3 regions of the Sinorhizobium alkalisoli genome follow, and region 1 is predicted to be linked to each of the others. Evidence: riboswitches for the same ligand, from Rfam matches in the RefSeq annotation. Region 1 holds a riboswitch; each other region holds the start of a gene.
The links. Region 1 has a riboswitch for thiamine pyrophosphate ahead of thiC (phosphomethylpyrimidine synthase ThiC). Riboswitches for the same ligand answer to the same signal wherever they lie in the genome.
Positions count from the first base shown of each region.

Region 2: linked by a shared signal. The riboswitch ahead of thiD (bifunctional hydroxymethylpyrimidine kinase/phosphomethylpyrimidine kinase) and the one ahead of thiC (phosphomethylpyrimidine synthase ThiC) in region 1 are both predicted to bind thiamine pyrophosphate.
Region 3: linked by a shared signal. The riboswitch ahead of thiB (thiamine ABC transporter substrate binding subunit) and the one ahead of thiC (phosphomethylpyrimidine synthase ThiC) in region 1 are both predicted to bind thiamine pyrophosphate.

Region 1 is NZ_CP034910.1:364,614-367,883, forward strand. It holds gene EKH55_RS19320 (ABC transporter ATP-binding protein/permease) at 1-1,314, opposite strand, end outside; TPP riboswitch at 1,604-1,715, shown strand; gene thiC (phosphomethylpyrimidine synthase ThiC) at 1,812-3,270, shown strand, end outside.
Region 2 is NZ_CP034910.1:1,318,391-1,321,660, forward strand. It holds gene EKH55_RS23935 (serine hydrolase domain-containing protein) at 1-727, shown strand, start outside; gene EKH55_RS23940 (peroxiredoxin) at 845-1,504, opposite strand; TPP riboswitch at 1,689-1,791, shown strand; gene thiD (bifunctional hydroxymethylpyrimidine kinase/phosphomethylpyrimidine kinase) at 1,857-2,672, shown strand; gene EKH55_RS23950 (hypothetical protein) at 2,775-2,987, shown strand.
Region 3 is NZ_CP034909.1:3,186,742-3,190,011, reverse strand. It holds gene thiP (thiamine/thiamine pyrophosphate ABC transporter permease ThiP) at 1-193, opposite strand, end outside; gene thiB (thiamine ABC transporter substrate binding subunit) at 282-1,310, opposite strand; TPP riboswitch at 1,358-1,472, opposite strand; gene EKH55_RS15310 (GNAT family N-acetyltransferase) at 1,740-2,234, shown strand; gene EKH55_RS15305 (thiamine diphosphokinase) at 2,314-2,964, shown strand; gene EKH55_RS15300 (ABC-F family ATP-binding cassette domain-containing protein) at 2,969-3,270, shown strand, end outside.

The DNA.
Region 1 (3,270 bases):
CGGCCAGAGACCGTTTATCGCCTTGAGCAGCGACGACTTGCCGCTGCCCGACCTGCCGACGAGAAGCGTCCATTCGCCAGGACTGATGTGGAGATAGCCGGTCGTAATGAAGGGCAGGTCATGGCCAGGATGCATCAGCTCGAGGCGGCGGATCGTCACGCCGAATTCGGGATCCTGCCAGACGCGGTTCAACTCCGCGTGACCTGTCCGGGCATAGAAAGCGCGGGGCCGCTGAACGTCCTCGATCGCATTGGCAAGATCGGTGATGCGGCGCGCATTCGCTCTCAGCCTTGCTATGTCCGGCATGACGTGGATGAACCAGGAGCAATCATTGATGATCGCATTGGCAAGCTCCGCCCCGGTGACATAGCCCTGCAGCGTGACCTTGCCATTGACATAGGGAAGCAGACCCGGAGCATAGGCGACGATGCGCTGGCCGAAGAAATTGTGGACGAGCTCGAAGCCCATATAACACGCCGTCAGGATGTTCAGGTTCGACCAAGTCTGGTCGATGTCGCGATAGCGCCGCCTGTGGATGCGCTTCTGGACCCCTTCCGCTTGCGAGGCCGCGACATGGAAGCTGCGGTGGAGAAGCGTCGTCAGTTCGCGGCGGTAGCTGCCCTCGGCCCATTGCATCCGGACGTCGAGCCGCTGCTGGATCGCGCCGAGCTTGGCGGCGACATAAGTATTGAAGGGGACGTAGGCAGCGACGGCAACAAGCGTCAGAAAGGCGCTGCCATAGCTGCCGAGAAACTCCAGCCCGCTCACCTCCGTCGAGGTCTCGATGATCCTGCCGCCGACGAAGTAGAGCGACAGGGTCACCCCGGCAACGCCCATGGCAAGCCCGATAGCGCCGCCGGTCATGCCCTTGATCGATTCCTGGACGCGTTGGTCTATATTGTCCGGCACGCCCACCGACGTCGGAATGGCTTCCGCCACGCCGCGCTGCAGGTGAAGATGGGTATGTTTGCAGTCGAGCAGCGCGTCATTGAAGCGTCGGTCAAGCCAGGCCCGCCATTTGCGATGCAGGGTCGTCGAAAAGAAGTGGCGCACGGCCGTGAACGCGATGGATTTCAGCACCATGATCGCGGCGAGCGTCCCCGCGATCGTCAGAATGGAGCTGAGCGTCGTGGGATTTTGCGGATGGTGGAGAAAGGCTATCGCGCTGACGAGTTCGCCCGAGGCTTCGGCGAACCAGACGCTCGCAATCGCCGACAGACCGGTGAGCACGACGATGACCGCTGCCAGCCCCCAGGCCTCCTGCCACTTCTCGGAAAACCAATAGGCCCACATCAGCCCCCAGAAGCTGCGCATCGGCGATACGGGAGTCGACCGGGGCTCTCTTCCCCACTTTCGGCTCCACACGTGCAAGGCCTTCTCCCCGATCTTCCTGATCAGAACACGCTCCTCATTCCCATCCCATCCACTATCGACAAGGCTGCGCCCGACCGCACTGATCGCGATCAGTTTCCTAAGAGAATAGTCCCTGTGCCCTGATGTTCCAACCAAGCGGGAGGCGAGAAACGAGACAGTCCACCGCGAGTGCCTCGCTGGGGTCCCAAAAAACCATCTTGACGGCGCGGCGATATCGGTGACTATGGGCGCCATTCACCAGGGGGGTCCCGGCAAGGGGCTGAGATACTGCTGGAGCGCGCAGTGACCCGTTGAACCTGATCCAGTTCATACTGGCGTAGGGACGGTGCAGACGTGCGAAAGCCAGGATTCCGTAGTTTCACGTTCCGTCGGCACAGCGTCTTTTCATCCTTCCGGCTTCAGAACTGGGTCTCCAACGCAAAAATTGGAGCCTCAAGATGAACGTTCTCAAACCTCTTTCCACGCCGCCCTCCGTCACGCAGGGACCTCTCCCCGCCTCGAAAAAAGTCTACAAACCGGGCGAACTCCATCCCGATTTGCGCGTCCCGATGCGCGAGATCGCGCTGCATCCGACCTCCGGGGAGCCTCCGGTCACGGTCTATGATTCCTCCGGCCCCTACACGCTCGACGACGCCGACATCCGCATCGACGCCGGCCTGCCGCGGTTGCGCCGCGACTGGATCGTGGCACGCGGCGATGTCGAGCGTTACGAGGGCCGCGCCGTCAAGGCGGAGGACAACGGTTTTGCCACCGGCGAGCGGCTGACGCCGGAATTCCCCATGCTCCATCAGCCGCTGCGCGCCAAGCCGGGCCGGGCCGTCACCCAGCTCGCCTATGCCCGGGCCGGCATCATCACGCCGGAGATGGAGTTCATCGCCATCCGCGAAAACCTCGGCCGCAAGGCGGCGAAAGAGACACTCACACGCGACGGCGAGAGCTTCGGCGCGTCGGTGCCTGATTTCGTCACGCCGGAATTCGTCCGCCAGGAGGTCGCTGGCGGCCGGGCGATCATCCCCGCCAACATCAACCATCCGGAATCCGAACCGATGATCATCGGCCGGAACTTCCTGGTGAAGATCAACGCCAATATCGGCAATTCCGCCGTCACCTCGTCGATGGCCGAGGAAGTCGAGAAGATGGTCTGGGCGACGCGCTGGGGCGCCGACACGGTGATGGACCTTTCGACCGGCCGCAACATCCACAATATTCGCGAATGGATCATCCGCAACTCGCCGGTGCCGATCGGCACGGTGCCGCTCTACCAGGCCTTGGAGAAGGTGAATGGCATCGCCGAGGATCTCACCTGGGAGGTTTTCCGCGACACGCTGATCGAGCAGGCCGAACAGGGGGTCGACTATTTCACCATCCATGCCGGCGTGCGGCTCCATTATATCCCGCTGACCGTCGACCGCGTCACCGGCATCGTCTCGCGTGGCGGCTCGATCATGGCCAAGTGGTGCCTGCACCACCACCGCGAAAGCTTCCTCTACGAGCATTTCGAGGAGATCTGCGACATCTGCCGCGCCTATGACGTCTCCTTCTCGCTCGGCGACGGCCTGCGTCCCGGCTCGATCGCCGACGCCAATGACCGGGCGCAGTTCGCCGAACTCGAAACGCTCGGCGAACTGACGAAAATCGCCTGGGCGAAGGACTGCCAGGTGATGATCGAGGGCCCCGGCCATGTGCCGATGCACAAGATCAAGGAGAACATGGACAAGCAGCTCAAAACCTGCGGCGAGGCCCCCTTCTATACACTCGGGCCGCTGACGACCGACATCGCGCCCGGCTACGACCACATCACCTCCGGGATCGGCGCGGCGATGATCGGCTGGTTCGGCACCGCCATGCTCTGCTACGTGACACCGAAGGAGCATCTGGGGCTGCCCGACCGCAACG
Region 2 (3,270 bases), 950 kb from region 1:
CGAGCAGAAGATCGCCCCCATTCTCAACTCGGACCTGCCTTCCCCGGCCGACCCGCGCATCGGCGACATCACGATCGGCAACCTGTTGTCGATGCAGGCGGGATTGGGCCGACTGTCCGGCCCGAACTACGGGCGCTGGGTTTCAAGCCGCAATTGGGTTCGTTTCGCACTTGCGCAGCCGTTCGACGCGGAGCCGGGAGGGAGGATGCTCTATTCGACGGCGTCGACGCATCTCCTGTCAGCGATCCTGACGAAAGTTGGCGGCAAGTCGACCCTGGCCCTTGCGCGCGAATGGCTGGGTCCGGTCGATGGGTTTCGCATCGACGCCTGGTCGCGCGATCCGCAGGGGATCTATCTCGGCGGAAACGAGATGGCCATGACCGCCCGCTCTCTGCTCGCCTTCGGCGAGCTCTACCGCAATCGCGGCCGGACGGAGGATGGGCGCCAAGTCATCCCGGACAATTGGATCGATCTCTCCTGGCAGGCACACACGAATTCGCGATTTTCCGGCGACGCCTATGGCTACGGCTGGTTCACCCGGCAGATCGGCGGCGAAGACGTGCATTTCGCCTGGGGTTACGGCGGCCAGATGCTCTATATCGTGCCGGACTTGAAGCTGACCGTCGTGATGACCTCCGAACAGGATGGGCCTTCCGCCCGTACCGGCTATCGAGACGCACTGCACGGCGTCCTCGCCGACATCATCGACACGCTGGAGGCCGACTGATGAAATCCTCCGCGCTCGTGCATCCGCAGGAACGTACCGCGCGGCTCAAAAAAGACCGCCACGAAACCCGTGGTTTCGCGGCGAATGATGGTATCTATCCCCGGTTGGCCGGCGGTCTCAAGCCGTCGGCTGCTTGGTCTTCCTGAGATAGGGCAGAACCGTCTCGAAGGAGCCGAAGCGCTGGACGGCATCCTCGTTCGACACCGCGGCCGTGATGATGACATCCTCGCCCTGTTTCCAATTGGCAGGCGTTGCCACCTGATGCTTGGCGGTGAGCTGGATCGAATCGATCGCCCGCAGGATCTCTTCGAAATTGCGGCCGGTGGTCATCGGATAGCTCAGCATCAGCTTGATCTTCTTGTCCGGACCAATGACGTAAACCGATCGCACCGTCGCATTATCGGCAGGCGTGCGGCCCTCGGAAGTGTCCCCGGCGTCGGCCGGCAGCATGTCGTAAAGCTTGGCCACCTTGAGATCGCGATCGCCGATCAGCGGATATTCGACGTCAAAGCCCGTCGCGAGCTTGATGTCGCCCTTCCACTTGGCATGGCTCTCGACCGGATCGACGGAGATGCCGACGATCTTGACGCCGCGTTTGCGGAATTCGTCTTCCACCCCCGCCATGGCGCCGAGTTCGGTGGTGCATACGGGCGTGAAATTCTTCGGGTGAGAGAAGAGGACCGCCCATCCGTCACCGATCCATTCGTGGAAATTGATCGTGCCGTGGGTTGTCTCGGCGGTAAAATCGGGGGCAGTGTCGTTGATGCGCAGGGCCATGATGTGCTCCTTTCGTGTCGGAGGAATTGCGCAAGAATAGCGCAAACGGCAAAGTTTTCGAGCGCGAAACGCGTCGTCGCTCCCGGCAATGAGCAAGATCGTCCGGCTTCACGTCGACCGGCTCGTGCGCCAGTGCCGCGGCCGCATTGCATTGACACCCCGGGGCTGCTGACGCATAGAATGCCGCCATTCCGAGGGGAGCGCCGGGCGGCGCTGAGACGGTGGTGAGCCGGACCCTTGAACCTGATCCGGGTCATGCCGGCGTAGGAACGGAATGGGTCGCCCTCGGCAAGCCAAGCCAATTCTTCGCCTTACCGGATCTCCGTGACGTGTGTCGGGAGTTCGATAGATGATGCCTCCTCGCCCCATTGCGCCGGTGGCGCTCACCATTGCCGGATCGGATTCGGGCGGCGGTGCCGGCATCCAGGCCGACCTCAAGACCTTCTCGGCGCTCGGGGTTTACGGTGCAAGCGTCGTTACGGCGATCACCGCGCAGAACACCAGGGGTGTTGCCGCCGTTGAGGACGTCTCGGCCGGAATGGTGGCGGCACAGATGGAAGCTGTACTTAGCGACCTGGACGTGAAGGCGGTGAAGATCGGCATGGTGTCGCGACGGGAGACAATTGCCGTCATCGCCGATGGCCTGCGCCGTTACGGCAGGCTTGCGGTCGTCGACCCGGTGATGGTTGCAACCTCCGGCGATCGTCTGCTCCACCCGGGAGCGATCGCAGCACTCATCGAAGACCTGCTGCCTCTGGCACTCGTCGCGACCCCGAACCTGGCCGAAGCGGCACTTCTGACCGGCCGTCCGACCGCCGAGAGTGAAGGAGAGATGGTGCGCCAGGCCGAGGCGCTCTTGAAGACTGGAGCCCGTTCCGTGCTGGTCAAAGGAGGACATCTGCCCGGTGGCGACGCCACGGACGTCTTCCTCGATGGCCAAACGTTGCTGCGTCTGCCGGCATCGCGCATAGAGACACACAATGATCACGGTACCGGCTGCACCCTTTCAGCTGCAATCGCCGCGGGCCTCGCTTCGGGGCTACCGCTCGCCGAAGCGGTCCGCGCAGCCAAACATTATCTGCATGGAGCAATTTCCGCCGCCGACGACCTGAAGGTCGGGCAGGGGCGGGGACCGGTGCATCATTTCCACCAATGGTGGAACTCTTAACGTCAAATTGGGAGGCATGCCAGCCTCATGCCCTGCTATTGCCATGGTTGAGCCGGAAAAGACTATCGTCTATGGTTAACGAAAGACAGCGGGTTCAGCGATATGCACTTTCTTGCTCGTCGACTGGAGGCTTTCAATCGTGACGAACTGCCGGACTGGCGGCAGTCGCCAAGCCTATTGTGGCGTGCACTCCTGTTCGCGCCCCGGCTGATCGAATATTTCCTGTTTTACCTTCTGGCGTTCGGCGCCCTGATGGCGGCGATCGTCTTCATGGTTGCGGCCTGGATCGTCGGCCTCGACCGCAAGTCCAATTGAATCAGTCGCGCGGCGGCGCCTGCCGACCTGAGGTCCCGCACGGTAGAATTCTCACACGTGGAACATCGGCGGCGACATTGACGACAGTGCACGCGCTGGCGGCAAACCAGGACCTCCCAACCTGCTATGAGTGCCCGTTCCTTCCCTGGAGCGGGCACTCGTTGCAGGCGCGGATGCCGTGAACGTGATCCCCGATAGCCTCGCCAAGTCTCGATTGTGCCATCTCCATGCGTATAATCTCATTTAGGAAGAAATGTAATTCGATGAAATTACGATGATTCTC
Region 3 (3,270 bases), on a different replicon from region 1:
GGATCGCGAAGAGGATCGACAGTCCGGTCGAGAGGCTTGCCTGCAGAAGCGTGAACCGGGTGACGCGCCAGACATAGGCGTCGAAAAGATCCTGGCGGCCATCGGCGCCGCCGTGTGCGAGCAGAGCCGCAGCGGCGAGGCCGACGAAAAGCAGGATGCCGCCGAGGACCAAGCCCCCGGCGGCAATCGTCATCCTGTTCTCGCGCGCAAACAATTTAGCTCTTATTCCTTTGCAGGTTCTCATCGGAATTCGCGTGCGACTTCCCGGAACCTGCTTGGCCTCAGTTTCGGCTCATCGCCGCCAGCCACTCGTCGATCCAGGCCTTGCGGTTATCGGCGACGTCTTGGGGCGACATCAGGAACGTCTTTTCAGGCTGGACGAGCTTGCCGAACGCCTCCGGCAGGGGCTCCCTGGTTTCGCCGACCGGCAGCATCCAGTTGGTCGTCGGAATGATCGACTGGAATTCGGGTCCGATCATGAAGGCGAGAAATTGCCGGGCAAGTTCCGGATCGTCCGCGTTCTTCGTCATGCCGGCCACTTCGATCTGGATGTAATGGCCCTCGGCGAATGGCGCCGCCTGGTAGCGGTCGGTGTTTTCGGCAACCATATGGTAGGCGGGCGAGGTGGTGTAGGAAAGCACCATCGGCGCCTCGCCCTTGGTGAAGAGTCCGTAGGCCTCCGACCAGCCGGGGGTCACCGTCAGAACACGATCCTTGAGCTTGGCCCAGGCTTCGCCCGCCTCGTCGCCATAAACCGATTTCATCCAGAGCAGCAGGCCGAGGCCGGGCGTCGAGGTGCGCGGATCCTCGATGACGATCTTCTGCGACGGATCGCCTTCGACCAGTTCCTTCAGGCTCTTCGGCGGCTCCTTCAGCACTTCCGTGTCATAAACCACGGCGAAGTGGCCGTAGTCATAGGGAATGAACACGCCGTCGGAAAAATCGCCGGGAACCTCGAGCCCCTTGGTGTCGAGGGCGTGTGGCGCGAAGAAGCCGGTGGCCTTGGCTTCGGCAACCAGATTGGTGTCGAGTCCGAGGACGATGTCGGCCTTCGTGGCTTCACCCTCGAGCTTCAGCCGCGTCAGCAACTCGACCCCGTCGGCGACGCCGACATAGTCGACCTTGCAGCCGCAACTCTTCTCGAAAGCCTCGGCGACCTTGGCGCCCGGGCCCCATTCGCTGATGAAGCTCTCATAGGTGTAGATCGTCAGCGTTTTTTCCGCGGCAAGGGCGCTTGCCGAAGAGGCGGCGAGGGCAAAGGCGGCGATCGCAAGCCGGTTGACTATCTTGCTGTGGAATGAACTGGGCATGTGGCACCTCTTCCCTGTTGTTCTTGCTGCACGGGAAAAGGGCGTTCGGTCCGATCGCTTCTAATCCCTCCGCCGGTACGAGCCGGATCAGGTTCCGCGGGTTGGCGTGACGCCTCTCAGCCACCGCCCGAAAGCCGGCGGATGGCACCCCGTTAGAGCAGGCCAAGATTTAGCTTCCGGCGGCAGTCAACGCAAGCGCAGTTTTAGGAGCGCCGCGCGTCTTTGAGATGCGCAATGCTCGCTGCAACTCCTGGAATCTCCGCACCGAGCTTCTCGAATATCGGTCCGATTTTCGGGCCCATGCGTCAGGGGCTTTCGCTTGGCACGCCGTCTGCGCTATCAAGATGCGGAGGCCTTCCTCACATGTTCAACACGTACCGGCGAAGTTAGTTCACGGACGGCCGGTCACAAGGCGCGGGGTATGGGTTGATGCCAGACATGCTCGTTCGGCTCTACGCCCTGCCGGAGAGTCGCGCCGGCCGGCTCGGCCCCGACATCTCGATCCGGCGCGCCATGGCGCCCGAGCGCCGGACCGTCGTCTGCTGGGTGGGTGAGCATTTCGGCGCCGGCTGGGCGGGAGAGGCGGAAGCCGCCTTCTCCTCGACGCCGACACGCATCCATATCGCGCTCCATCAGGGCGCGCTCGTCGGATTCGCCTGCCATGACGTGACCGCGCTCGGCTTCTTCGGCCCTACCGGAGTGGATGGGACGATGCGCGGCCGCGGCATCGGCGAGGCGCTGCTCATTGAAAGCCTGATCGCGATGCGCGCGGCCGGCTACGCCTATGCGATCATCGGCGGCGCCGGTCCGACCGAATTCTACACGCGCACCGTCGGTGCGGTGGAAATACCGGATTCGACGCCCGGCATCTATGCGGATCTGCTCCGGCCCGACAATGGCGCGGAACCCGAGCCGCGCGAGTGACGTTGGCGAAGGATACCGGACGCAAACGGCGGTGCCGGGCCTTTCCCTTCAGAGCCGCTTTGCGCTATGGGCTTCTGCCATGAGCCAATCACCCTTCACAATTCTTCTCGGCGGCGCGCTTACCCTGACGGAGCGGCTAACGGCGCAATTGGCCGGCAGCCGGTTTATCGCCGCCGACGGCGGCATGCGCCATGCGAGGACGCTGCAAGTCTTGCCGGACCTCTGGGTGGGCGACTTCGATTCGACCGAAGAGTCGCTCTTTTCGGAATTCGCCGAGGTGCCGCGGGAAAAATACCCGGCGGAGAAGAACGCCACCGATGGCGAGATCGCCGTCGAGGCGGCGCTTTCGCGCGGCGCGACGTCGCTGATCTTTGCCGGTGCGCTCGGCGGCACCCGTAGCGACCATGCCTTTCTGCACTTGTTGCGGCTCGCCGCGCTCGCGGAAGAGGGGCTTGCGGTCTTCATGACCTCCGGCGAGGAAGAGGCCTGGCCGCTGCGGCCGGGGTCGCGGGAGATCGACCTGCCCAAGGGCAGCCTGTTCTCGATCCTCGGTTTCACCGAGCTTTCCGGCCTCACCATCGAAAACGCGCGTTATCCGCTCGACGATTTCCATCTGCCCTTCGGATCGTCGCGGACGATTTCCAACGTGGCGGAAGGCCCCGTTCGCCTTTCCCTGAAATCCGGCCGGGCCGTCGTGCTTGCCCGGCCCTATGATCTTTCCGGAGCCTGACGCCTTGGCGCCCCCCATCCTGAAACTCGACGACATTTTCCTCACCTTCGGCGGCGCGCCGCTTCTCGCCGGCGCCGGCCTGCAGGTGGAGCCCGGCGACCGCATCTGCCTCGTCGGCCGCAATGGTTCCGGCAAGTCGACGCTGCTGAAGATCGCCGCCGGCCTTGCCGAACCGCAATCCGGCGAGGTCTTCCGCCATCCCTCGGCGACGATCCGCTACCTGCACCAGGCGCCGGACTTCGAGGGCTACGACAACGTGCAGGCCTATGCGGAGTCCGGGCTCGGCCCGGGCGACGACCCCTATCG